Regions from separate parts of the Paenibacillus sp. CCS19 genome, predicted to be linked through region 1. Evidence: riboswitches for the same ligand, from Rfam matches in the RefSeq annotation. Region 1 holds a riboswitch; each other region holds the start of a gene.
The links. A riboswitch is a leader RNA that binds a small molecule or an ion and turns the genes downstream of it on or off. The one in region 1 is predicted to bind cobalamin.
Positions count from the first base shown of each region.

Region 2: it holds a riboswitch for cobalamin, as region 1 does, so the genes downstream of both, SBI19_RS11630 (ABC transporter substrate-binding protein) here and SBI19_RS27650 (ABC transporter substrate-binding protein) in region 1, are expected to answer to the same signal.
Region 3: it holds a riboswitch for cobalamin, as region 1 does, so the genes downstream of both, SBI19_RS02005 (S-layer homology domain-containing protein) here and SBI19_RS27650 (ABC transporter substrate-binding protein) in region 1, are expected to answer to the same signal.

Region 1 covers NZ_BTCK01000067.1:12,918-17,136, forward strand. The annotation lists gene SBI19_RS27640 (ABC transporter ATP-binding protein) at 1-417, opposite strand, end outside; gene SBI19_RS27645 (FecCD family ABC transporter permease) at 421-1,458, opposite strand; gene SBI19_RS27650 (ABC transporter substrate-binding protein) at 1,462-2,475, opposite strand; cobalamin riboswitch at 2,653-2,879, opposite strand; gene SBI19_RS27655 (heavy metal translocating P-type ATPase) at 2,951-4,219, opposite strand, start outside.
Region 2 covers NZ_BTCK01000013.1:90,895-95,113, forward strand. The annotation lists gene SBI19_RS11620 (DUF4003 family protein) at 1-224, shown strand, start outside; gene SBI19_RS11625 (M48 family metallopeptidase) at 313-966, shown strand; cobalamin riboswitch at 1,130-1,346, shown strand; gene SBI19_RS11630 (ABC transporter substrate-binding protein) at 1,534-2,523, shown strand; gene SBI19_RS11635 (cobyric acid synthase) at 2,597-4,189, shown strand; gene SBI19_RS11640 (cob(I)yrinic acid a,c-diamide adenosyltransferase) at 4,201-4,219, shown strand, end outside.
Region 3 covers NZ_BTCK01000001.1:414,995-419,213, reverse strand. The annotation lists gene SBI19_RS02005 (S-layer homology domain-containing protein) at 1-1,793, opposite strand, end outside; cobalamin riboswitch at 1,983-2,177, opposite strand; gene SBI19_RS02000 (antibiotic biosynthesis monooxygenase family protein) at 2,263-2,595, opposite strand; gene SBI19_RS01995 (P-loop nucleotide/nucleoside kinase family protein) at 2,745-3,281, opposite strand; gene SBI19_RS01990 (NUDIX domain-containing protein) at 3,326-3,631, opposite strand; gene SBI19_RS01985 (IMP cyclohydrolase) at 3,711-4,219, opposite strand, start outside.

The sequences.
Region 1 (4,219 bases):
GCTCAATCGATCGAGTGAACGATGCTGGAGCTCGGCAAGCCCCATCCGCTCAAGCGCTGAATCGATCAGCGGAGTCGGATCGTCCGGCTCGTCGCCGAACCAGCCTTGGTACGCGAAGCGTCCCATAGCAACGGTATCACGCACAGAGAAGCCAACTGGAGGCAGACCGCCTTGCTGCAGGACTGCCATCGTTCTTGCCAGCATCTTGCGCGGGTATGCGCCGATCGGCTTCCCTTCCAGCAGAATGCTGCCGGAGGTAGGCTGTTCGGCACCGGACATGAGCCTAAGCAGCGATGTTTTGCCCGCGCCATTGGGCCCGATAATGCCATACATCCCCGGTTCCGAGAAGGAGAACGTCATCTGATTCACAACCGTCGAATGTTCAATTGCCAAGCTGACCCGCTTCGCTTCAATCATCCGTTATACGCCTCCTTTACCGCTTCCCAGCTTGTGACGATACAGCAGCAATGCGAAGAACGGAGCACCGACTAGTGCCGTTACGATGCCGAGTTGAATTTCCCGCGGCGATAATGCAATGCGTGCAACCGTATCTGCCCAGAGGACGAAGATGCCGCCGCCAATCGCGGACAACGGAATAAGTCGACGATAATCTGGACCGACAAGCAGCCGAAGCAGATGCGGCACTACTAGACCAACGAAACCAATAACGCCGGATACCGATACCGCAGCAGCGGTAAGCAATGTTGAACCGATCAACACGATGAGCTTCGTCCGCTCAACGTTGACGCCAAGGTGGGCCGCATGCCTCTCGCCGAATGCGAATAGGTTCAACCGATGCGCGTAGAGCGCAATGAGCGGCACGCCAATGATTAAGAATGGCAGCAGCATGTATACATGCTCCCAGCTTCTCAGCGCCAAGCTTCCCATGAGCCAGTATAATATCTGATTCACAACGCCTTCTGACATCGACACCATGAACGACACGAACGCGCCGAGGAATGATTGTATAATGACCCCTGCAAGAATAAGCGTTTCGAGCGCCATGGCTCCCTTCGAACGAGCAAGCGCAAACACAACGAACAACGTCAAAGCGCCGGTTACGAAAGCAACTAGCGGAATCGTCCATAAACCAATGAGCGATTGTAACCCGAAAAAAATAAGAAAAGCCGCGCCGACGGAGGAGCCGGACGCGACGCCCAGCGTATAAGGGTCAGCAAGCGGATTGCGCAGCACCCCTTGGAAGCCTGCGCCGGCTGTCGCCAGACAAGCGCCGACGAGCACCGCGAGGATGACGCGCGACAGCCGGATCTGCATCACGATCGCGACGTCACTGTCGGACCAATCGCCAAGCAGGTGGATACCGGTTATTTTGTAGATGAGAATGCCCCATACGTCTGACAGCGATAAGCCCGCTGAACCGATCGAAACTGCCAGACCGATAGAAACGACAAGAAGGAGCATGGCTGCTCCTCCATATAAGACTGATCGCAGTCTCATTCGTTATTGAAATCGTTCCGGGTGAATCGCCTTCGCGAGCGCCTGCAGTCCATCTGCAAGACGTGGGCCGACACGGGACAGCGGATCCTCCGGCACCTCGACGAGTCGGTTGTTCTTCACTGCGTCAATGACGTTCCAGCCTGGACGGGCTTTGATGCCTTCCAGAATAGCGTTCGGCTGCTCCGCTAATGCAGGATAAACGATGACTTGCGGGTTGCTCTTGACGATTTGCTCGGCATCGAATTCAAACCAGCCGTTATCCTGCGCAACGTTCTGACCGCCTGCCAGCGTCACCAGCTCATCCATAAACTCGCCTTTGCCGACCGTCCAGCCTGTCGAGAATTCGATGAATACGCTTGGTTTCTCGGCGCCGGCCAGCTTCGATTCGATATCGGCTTTCACTTGGCTCATATGGTCTGTAACTTCAGCAGCACCTTGCTGCTTGTCCGTCAGTACGCCGATGTTCTTGATTTTCTCGATGACGGCATCGTAGGTCTTCGGCTCTGTTGCATATACATTGAGCTTCAATGCGCGCAGCTGCTCGATCGCCTGAGCATTGGCCGTTACGGATGCAAGAATCAGATCCGGATTCAAAGCGGCTACCTTCTCGATGTTGGTCGTCATATCGCCAACCTTCTCGATTGCGCTTGCTTGCTCTGGGTAGTTGCTGTATTCGTCGACTCCGACCACGCTGTCACCGGCTCCGATTGAAAATGCAATCTCCGTCTCGCTTGGGGAAATCGTTACGATGCGAGTCGGTGCCTTCTCAAGCGTAATTTCCGTGCCGGAATCGTCCTTCAACGTCAGCGGATATACCGTTGCGCCTGGCTCCTCGGCTGCAGGCTCCGTCGTCTGGTCATTACTCTGCTCCGCGGACTGTTCCTGCTGCGAAGCGCTCGAAGTATCATTCGTCTTGCTGTCTTTGCTGCCGCATGCGGCGAGCAGCACAAGTACCATTACGATTGCAAGAAGACCTAGCTTCCTCCATTGTCGCAGCTGTGCTTGTTGCTTGTTCATGTCATCTCTTCCTTTCGATCATAGAAAAATAAAAAAGCATTCCCGACACAAGGGTCGGAAATGCTTCAGTCAACGCAGCCCTGCACCTGTCGCGAGCATCTAGTAGATGCACATCGCCAGCTGCTGCATTACGCCAATAAGCGAATATCCAACACCTTCCCTAACCCCACGTAGGTAGATGCATGACCGAGACAGGCAGGTATCCTGACTTGAAGCCCGAATCTGACGTCTTCCCAAGGTGATCCTCAGTGACACTTGTCAGTGCGGTTGCTTGGCTGCTGCTGCATGCCAAACGCTTCTTACAGTGGCGGGTCCGTGCCGGAATTACACCGGCTTCCCTATTGTGCTGTGCGGTTAGCGCAATGTTCGCTCCTCCGCTGAGCACCTGCTCGATTGCATATCCAATTGAATGAACGAAAGTAACTATATCATCGGACATGCGATTTGTCTATCCTTTCCTACTCCTATAAATGACTTATCGCTTCTTCCGTCGCAGCTGGAATCGAAGGATGATCGCATTGCCGACAACCGATAACGAGCTGAGCGCCATCGCCGTCCCAGCCATCCAAGGCTTCAACTGGCCAAGCGCCGCACTTGGTATAACGGCTGCGTTATAGACAAAAGCAAGCACTAGATTTTGCTTCACATTGCGCATCGTCAAACGGCTAATGCGGACCGTATCGGCAACGCCGGTCAGCCTGCCATGCAGCAAGGCAAGCTGACCCGCTCCCATCGCTGCATCAGCGCCCCCTCCGATCGCGAAGCCGACGTCTGCAGCGGCCAGCGCGGGGGCGTCATTCCATCCGTCGCCTACCATTGCGACCGCTCCGTATCGTTTCTGCAGCGAATGAATGAGCGCAACCTTCTGCTCGGGGCGAAGCGAAGCATGCGCTTCTCGGATTCGCAATCGCGTTGCAACGGCTGCTGCAGCTGCTTCGCGGTCGCCTGAGGCAAGCACAATGTGACGAATGCCTGCCTGTCGCAGCATCGCGATCGCTTCCCGCGCATCCGCACGAAGCGGATCCGCAAGCGCAATAGCCCCTTCGCAGCGGTTATCGACGGCGACATACCAGATCGTCTCGCCTTTGCGCTCATGCTCGACTGCGAAACGCCGAATTGAATCCGTCAAGCGCCAGCCATATTTGATCGCATAATCGTATCCGCCGACCGCAACTGTATATCCATCCAATTCAACCGACGATCCACCTTCCGTACGGCTCGCTCTATCACTGGTTGATGATGGTTGCGCTACGTATTGCGCAGACGATGCATTCGTAGACGATGCATGTGCAGCAGCCGCTCGAACCGCGGCAGCATAGGGATGAGAGGCATGTTCCTCCGCAGCCGCAGCCAGCCTCAGCAGCGATGCCGGATGCATCGTATCGGCGTGAACGGCTGTCACTTGCGCACGGCCCTCCGTGAGCGTCCCTGTCTTATCCAGCACAACCGCCTGCAGCTGCGCGGCTGTTTCCAAAGCATCCGCCTGCTTCAACACAATGCCCCGCTTCGCCGAGGCGATCGAAGCCGCCGCAAGCGATAACGGCGTGGCGAGGCCAAGCGCGCAAGGGCAAGCGGCTAACAGAACAGCCAGCGCTCGAATGAATGCCGCTTCTCCATCCCCTTTGGTCCACCAGAGAATGCTGATGACGAATGTTGCGATAGACAGACCAATCATGACGGGTACGAAAACACCGGAAATCGCATCCGCCTTGCGCTGAACGGACGTCTTCGATGCGAGCGCTTC
Region 2 (4,219 bases), on a different contig from region 1:
GGACGCAGAAGGGGTTCGGCAGATGGTCCGTCACAGAACCCGAGCTTCTGCTCTACTGCACTGCTTTGGTCGCGTATCAGCATGTGCAAGAGCTGTCCAGCCGTGTCTCGTTTACGACGCTCAGCACGAGCTTGACGAACATTCTGATCGCTCAGGAGGCGGCAATGACGGCGGCGGCAACGGCATCTGTAGTAGCTGCATCGTCTTCGTCCTCGTCAGATTGATTGGCACGGAGGCTGCATCGGTAGACGGATTTCTACTGCACGCACAGCCGCTACCCGTCGTCGCAGCTTTTGCGCTATAATAGGGCCTATGCATATTCAACAAGATGAACGAATCATACAATTCCACGTGTCCTATGGACAGCGGAACAAGTTATCCATCCATGTCGACCCGACGGGATTGGTTACCGTGAAGGCGCCGAACGGCACCAGCGAAGAGCTGATCGTGCGCGCCGTGCAGCAATATGGGAAGCAGATCGCGGCGCAGCTTGATGCAATCGAGCGGGCGCGCGATGTGTCGCATATCCGAGAGTATGAGGATCATGGCAAATTCCTTCACCTCGGCCGCTATTACACGCTCGATGAACTGATTGATACAGCGGCAGCAAGCGAGGAGGAGCTTCGACTGCGGCTAAGGAAGTTTTATTTTGCCAGCTGCAAGAAGGTTGTTCTGGAACGAATTACGGGATACCAGCGACAGTTGAAGCTGATGCCCAAATCGATCGAAATCGTCGAGTCGGCGACCAAATGGGGCAGCTGCAGCTCGAGTAAACAGCTAACGTTCAACTATCGTCTAGCCATGGCTCCGGTCGATGTGATCGACTATGTCATCGTGCATGAGCTATGCCATCTCAAGCATATGAATCACGACCGCTCCTTCTGGCGGCTCATTGGGAGCATTATGCCCGATTATAAGGAGAAGGAAGCTTTCCTAGCTCGATATGGGCAGGCGATGACGCTCTAGCTGTATGGTATTTAATAGAAGATGATGTCGTCGCTTTAGTTCGATAGGAGAAGAGAATATGAATTTGGACCGGCATGTTACAATTGCTTGTCAATCGGCCGAACCGCCTTCCCAGTTGCGCAAGTCTCGGTTATAATGAGTGGGAGATTTTGCGTAAAACCATCATATTTTTATGCCATTAGGTGCCTTGTCGGTCTTCAAGAGCTGTTAGCGCTCAAGGGGACTGCGCAGGGTTAAAAGGGAAACCGGTGCAAATCCGGTGCGGTCCCGCCACTGTAATACGGGGACGACCTCGAAGTGCCACTGTTCGTTATCGAATGGGAAGGCGAGGAAGTCATGAACCCGTAAGCCAGGAGACCTGCCTAATCGGTACGCCAATGAAGCTCCTTCGCGGAAAGGATCGGTCGATCAGGGCAGACGCTTTTGTCTGTTTGCTTGTTTATTTTCCTGATTTGTATCGCCTTGTTTCCTTATGGAGACAAGGTTTTTTTCGTTGTATGGCCTTTCATGAAAATGGATCGGACTGTGCGCATTCTCGCCATTACAATCGGTAAGGGGAAGAGAAGAATGCAACGTATTTTACTAGTTTTGATGTCAGCTATGCTAGCTGTGATGTTGGCGGCATGCGGAGCGGACAAGAGCACGGAAACCAAAGGGAACGCGGATGCGGTTTCGAACGCGACGTCAGAAACTTCACAAGAACAGACAGAGCAAGCCAAGAGCACGGTCTATCCGCTTACGGTGAAGGACGCATCGGGCAAAGAAATCACGTTCGAGAAAGCGCCTGAGAAAATTGTATCGACTTCGCCGGCAGAGACGGAAATGTTGTTCGCGCTCGGCTTGAACGACCGGATCGTAGGCGTATCGGACTACGATGACTATCCGGAGGAGGCGAAGAGCAAAACAAAAGTCGGCGGCGTAGTCGAGCCTAATGCAGAAGCGATCGTCGCTGCGGGATCTGACCTTGTCGTGTCCGGCATCTCGATCAGCGAAGAGGCGCTCGAGCATCTGAACTCGCTTGGTCTGAAGGTGTTCGCGTCGAATCCGAAATCGGTGGACGATGTGCTGAGCGAGATTCTGTTATTGGGTCAAATCACGGATAAACAGCCGGAAGCGGAAGCGCTGGTCGGACAGATGAATGCGGACATCCAGAAGGTGAAGGATGCGGCGGCGACCGTTAAGGATAAGAAGAAAATGTACATCGAGTTCTCGCCGGGCTGGACGGTCGGCAGCGGCGAGTTCATGGATGAACTCATCACGCTGGCAGGCGGCATCAATATCGCGTCGGATGTGGCAGGCTGGTATCAGATCAATGAGGAGCGAATCGTCGCCGACAACCCGGACGTTATTATGTATACGCTGGACGGAATGGACAACGACAGCGGCAAAACGATCGATCAGTTGATCTACAGCCGCACGGGTTGGGACCAGATTAAAGCGGTGAAAGACAAGCAGGTAATCGGCGTTGACGGCAATTTGCTGTCCCGTCCAGGCCCGCGGATTACGCAAGGTCTGCTTGCAATCTCGAACGCGCTTTATCCTGGAGCGGTCAAATAACAAGCGATCAATGGTAGATGCAGAGGAGGAGCCGAGATTGTGCTCCTCTTTCTTTCACTTTAGGAGGGAATTCATGATGTCGGACTGCTTCAATACTAAAGTGTCGTACGAGACCGAAGGGACAGACTCGCGGCATCCCGCCGCAACGATCATGCTGCAGGGTACGGCGTCCGATGTCGGCAAGAGTCTGCTTGCGACAGCGCTGTGTCGTATCTTCAAGCAAGACGGCAGGAAGGTGGCCCCTTTCAAGTCGCAGAACATGTCGCTCAACTCTTATGTGACGCCTGATGGCCGAGAGATCGGCAGAGCGCAGGGAATGCAGGCGGATGCTTGCGGCATTGCGGCGACGACCGATATGAACCCGATCCTGCTGAAGCCAACGAAGGACATGGTATCGCAGGTTGTCGTGCATGGCAAACCGCTGATGGATATGGCCGCACGGGATTATCGGGAGCACTACCTTCCCAAGGCAGGGGCCATCGTGAGGGAGGCGCTTGCCCGTCTCCGTGATGATCATGACATTGTCGTGATCGAAGGAGCCGGCAGTCCGGCGGAAGTGAACCTGAAGGATCGAGACATTGTCAATATGCGGCTGGCAAGTTGGGCAGACGCTCCGGTGCTGCTGGTTGCCGACATTGATCGTGGGGGCGTATTCGCAGCGATCGTCGGCACGATGGAAATATTGGAGCCGGAAGAACGGGACCGCGTGAAAGGCATTATTATTAACAAATTCCGCGGGGATGTCTCGCTGTTGACGCCCGGCGTAGATTGGCTGGAGCAGCGAATCGGCAAGCCGGTGCTTGGCGTCGTACCCTATCTCGGCGGGCTGCAGCTGGAAGACGAGGATGGGGCATCGCTGGACGCCCGAGGCTACCGTGCGCGTGCGACCTCGAGCGATGAGCTGGATATTGTCGTGATACGGCTGCCTCGCATCTCGAATTTCACCGATTTTGACCCGCTGCAGCATGAGCCCGGCGTCGTCCTTCGTTATGTGCGTCATGCACGCGAGTGGGGAGAGCCGGACATCGTCATTATACCCGGAAGCAAAAACACAGTGGAGGATTTACTGTTCCTAAGAGAATCAGGCCTTGAAGCACTGCTGCTTAAACACATCCGAGAGGGCGGCAGAGCGGTAGGCATCTGCGGGGGCTACCAGATGATGGGCCAACGGCTGCTCGACCCCGACGGCGTTGAATCGAACGTTCCGGAGCTGGCGGGACTGGCCATCTTCCCAATGGAGACGGTATTCGCGAAGGAGAAGACGACGGAGCGGGTGACAGGAACGTTCGGGGCAGGTCTGAACGAAGCGATAACGGTGGAAGGGTATGAAATTCATATGGGTCGGACGACCTTCACGGATCCAGTCATGCAGCCTTTCCGCATCCGGTCAAGCCGCTTGAATGAAGAGTCAACTTCGTATCATCTGGATGGAGCCATATCATATGACTGCCTCCTATGGGGTACGTATATCCATCATATTTTTCACAATGATCAGTTTCGCCATAATTGGCTGAACGAAGCGCGTCATAGCAAGGGACTGCCGTTGTCCGAAGAAGAAACCCCGTTCGGCCGTCTGCGGGAGATGAGCTTCGATCGACTGGCCGACCATGTTCGCAAGCATGTCGATATGGCGGCGATTTACAAGATCATGAACGGAGGGAAATAGCAATGAACGAGATGACGGAAGCAAGCAAGC
Region 3 (4,219 bases), on a different contig from region 1:
GAAGCCGCTTGCGGGTCAATGACATGAGAGAATCCGCCATCCGATTGGTAAAAGCTGAACAGCTTATCCAGCAGCGTAATGCCATTCTTCGTAAATTTAGCGCTCGTCGGGTCAATACCGTTGGACGTCAGGGCGATAATCGCTTGCGATACGCTTTCGCTCGAATCGGTCCCCCATGACAAATATCCGCCGTTCGCCTGTTGATTCAAGGACAGCCATTCAACTGCTCGATCGCCTGCGGTCTTCACATCGGCTTGGCTCATGTAAGACGCGAGTGCGGTCAGTGTCATCGCCGTCACATCTGGATCGCTGGCGCCTGTGTTTAAGGCGAAGCCGCCATCCGCCTTCTGACGATCCAAGATCGCTTTCAACAGCTTCGTACGATCCCACTTCGCATCGCTAGGCGTTGTGTACTCACCGCTATCAAGAGCAATCAGTGCAAACACTAAACCATTCGTTCCTTGGTTCTCCATGATGTCGCTGTTGTAGATTCGTTCTACAAGATTCATGCCGTCGTAGTCAGCAGCATCTTGACGCAGCGCAGACAATGCGATTACAAGCCGCTCGTAATCCGTCACATAAGCATACTCAGGGGACTCTTTGATGAAAGCCAGCGAAGGAAGCGTTGATAGATAGCTGTCCGGCACCCTCAACCCTGCGCGGGCAATGGCTACCGCCTGCCATTCGGTGTCGGACCAGCTTGATCCAAGAATCCACTGCGCCGGCCAGCCATATGTTTGCGGCGTTCCGAAATCATACAGGCGATTGCCACCTGACTTGAACGCATTGTAGGCAAGAAGCGCCTGCAGCGCTTGCTCTGTCGCCATGCCGTTCGAAGCAGCCCCAGGCGTGTGCGAGAATGTTCCGTTCGCTAAGCGGAAGCTGAGCAGCTTCTGGACGAGGTTGACGCCATTTTTCGTAAAACGGTCAGTTGTTGGATCGATACCTTGCGAAGTAAGTCCAATGATCGCCTGAGCCACACTTTCGCTAGCATCCGCTCCCCATGAGAGGTAACCGCCATTTGCCTGCTGTTTGAGCGACAGCCACTCTACAGCTTTGCCGATCGCGGCCTGTGCATCTGCTTGGCCCGCATAAGGTGATAGAGCAGTCAGCGTCATGGCCGTGATATCTGGATCGCTGGCACCGCCGCCGAGCGCAAAGCCTCCATCTGCCTTCTGCAATGCAATAATGGCAGCGACGAGCTTCTCGCGAGTCCAGACCGCATCGGCTGGAACCGCGTATCTGCCACTGTCTAGTGCGATAAGCCCATATAGAGGACCATTCAGTCCCTGATTGGTCATTCTCGCATTGTTATAGATCTTCTCAATCAGATTGTATCCGGCGAACTTCGTCGCATCTTGATGCGCCGCCGTAAGACCGATTACCGTTCTCTCGTAGTCCGTCACCAGCGTGAAGGTACCTTTATTCGCAACAAGCGTCTTATATAGACCTGCTGCATAATTGCTAGGAAGCTTCTTCCCTGCCTTCGAAAGACCGACAGCCTGCCAGTCTCCGATCTTCGCAAGGCTGAGCATGCTTTGTGCAGCGCCTTCGATAGCCGTCTGAACTTCTGTAAGAAGTGGATCAGTCGTTGGAGAAGACACATCCGCCAGTTCGGTATTGCTCGATGTATCTTGCATAGACTCGGCTGCTGTACGCGAAGCTGGAACGGAATCCACTTCCGCATAAACTTGAAAAGCTTGCGTGAAGCTCGTAATGAACACCGCAATGACGAGCAGAAGCTTCAATGCCGCTCTCGCAGATGTTCGCCTTAATTTACTTGATAATTTCATCCTATAACGCTCCTCGTAACTAATTAGAATCCGTACAATTACCGATGTTCAAAAACGCAAAAAAGCCGCCCTCGAGGGCGGCTTAATAAAGGTCGAATGTGCATGCTGAAGCCAGCTGCACACTTCGAACCTATCAGATACATCATTTGTATCCGTTACGTCTTTCTTATTCTCACCCCCCGAAGAATAAAGAAAATTCACATAAAGGCAGGTCTCCTGGCTCATGATTCATCGCATCTCTATGCCTTCCCAGCGTCTAAACAACCAGTGGCTTCATATAGAGGTGCTCATCAATTACAGTGGCGGGACCGCGTCGGATTGTAACCGAACTTCCCTTTTAAGCAGACTTGCAAGCAAGGCTGCACCTTTACGGACTTTGTATTCAATTATTTATCCTGTTCATCATACAGACTATTGCATGGACTGTCTATGAAAAAGTTCACAAACATGGTCCCGAAACGACATGCGATTACATTTCAAAATAGCTGTCTCGCTCTATCTTGCACACGCGAAGCGCGTATTTCGAATACCAAGTCGACTTTCCTCGTTCCTGTGCGACACGATGCAGCGAATGCTCCTTCCAGTTACGGATCGCCTCCAAGGACTCCCAGTATGATACTGTAATTCCGAGTCTCTCTTCGTCGCGGTTGCTGCTCTCAACACCAAGAAATCCAGGTTGGCTCGAAGCAAGTTCAACCATCTTATCGGCCATCGCACCATAACCTAGGTCCCCGTCTGTCCGTTCGGATGTGAAAATCACCGCATAATACGGGGGTTGCGGCGTCTTTGCAATTCCGCTCATCGTATTCGTACCTCCTATGGATAGGTATAGAATGGTTGCACAGTACGCTTCGTACAACCTAACAAATCTACCATACGCTATCATCCTATGATAGACAAGCATCCAATAAGTGGTTTAACCTATCGCTTCAAATAAAGAAGAAATCCGTACTAATTATCAATGATAATTTCCCCTTCACCACTCGGTTCCTCGAAGCCGTTAATGAAGGTGGTTAGAAGCTCTTCCGTAATGGGAAAAGCAGCGTTCGCATCGAATCGCTCGCTGCGCACCTTAAGCCGTCGACGCAATTCGTCTGGAGGAACACGCAAGTAAAGCAGCCGCCAGCGTCCGCCGGCTTCTTCTATTAATTGCTTATATCGATCACGTTCACGACGATTCCAGAAGCTGGAGTCGACGATCACATGTTTCTTCGCTTGAATAAGTGCGATAAGTCGAGCAAACAGCCGTTGATGTGCGGCATCTAGCTTCGCTCGATACTGTTCAATCGGATAATCAACCCCGTACCGACCATAAGTCCGCCACACTTCCTCATCGATCGATAGTCGACTATAGCCCTGTTGTTCAGCTAACTGCTGCGACAGTGTAGTCTTCCCTGAACCAGCAATGCCGCACATTAGAATAACAACGGAATGATCGCCATCGCGCTCCCGATCGATAAGTTTCGCTAGATCAAGTGGTTCAGTCATGGTTGCTCGCTCCTTATTCATCCGAAATAGCCAGCTCTATCAGTTTATGGTCTATGATTGCAACTGCACCGATATCTGATGAATATGATATCGCTTACCGTCTGATTCGTCTCCTCGTACAGCTCCCTGCACACGCAATCCCTTGCTGATTCACCGGACTCGATTACGCCGCCGGGCAGCTCCCAGCTGCTGCGCCATTTGTTAAACATCATCAGCGATTTACCCTGGCATCTAACAACGATTAACGCATGCGTGAACGGTGCATCAAGCTCCCTAGTAGATAGCTCTGATTCGGATATCTTAATCAAATCCAGCAGTACATTGCCTTTGGCGTCCGTCACAATAGACATCGTATTTCCCTCCAGTTGCAAGAGTCGTTCTCGCGCTACTTTTAAACACGGATATCGCAGCAGCTCTGCTAGTCAGAATCTACACATTCTTATTTCGAATTTCGAGATGAACTTCCTCTGTTCGCACATCGATAAACTTTACGAGCAGCGAGATTTTGTTATCGGCATGCAGCCGTTCCCAGTAGTAATTGGCAGTGTCTTCGATGGAATCCCATAGCGGCACCTCGAAAGGCTCGCCTACGAACGGTTTCAGAACCCCGTTCTCTTCCGCACGGTACGTATGGATGCAATGTCCCATCCCTGATTTGAACGAGCTGTAATGATAGAATTGCCGCAAACATACTGCCGGATCATTATCATGCGTCTTCAGAATCGAGAGCGTATACGATTGGTTCGCAGTGTCGAGCATTGCAGAGATACGCGGCGTATAGTGCGGCGCATCAGGTTCGAACTCGCGTGTCATCAGCAGCTGTATGAACGTATTTCCTTGTTTGATGCCGTCATAGACGGTATCCGTCTGATCGCCATTGGTGACGATATGCATACCGTTCCAATCTCGTACTGGATAATAGATGATGAGCGACGGAT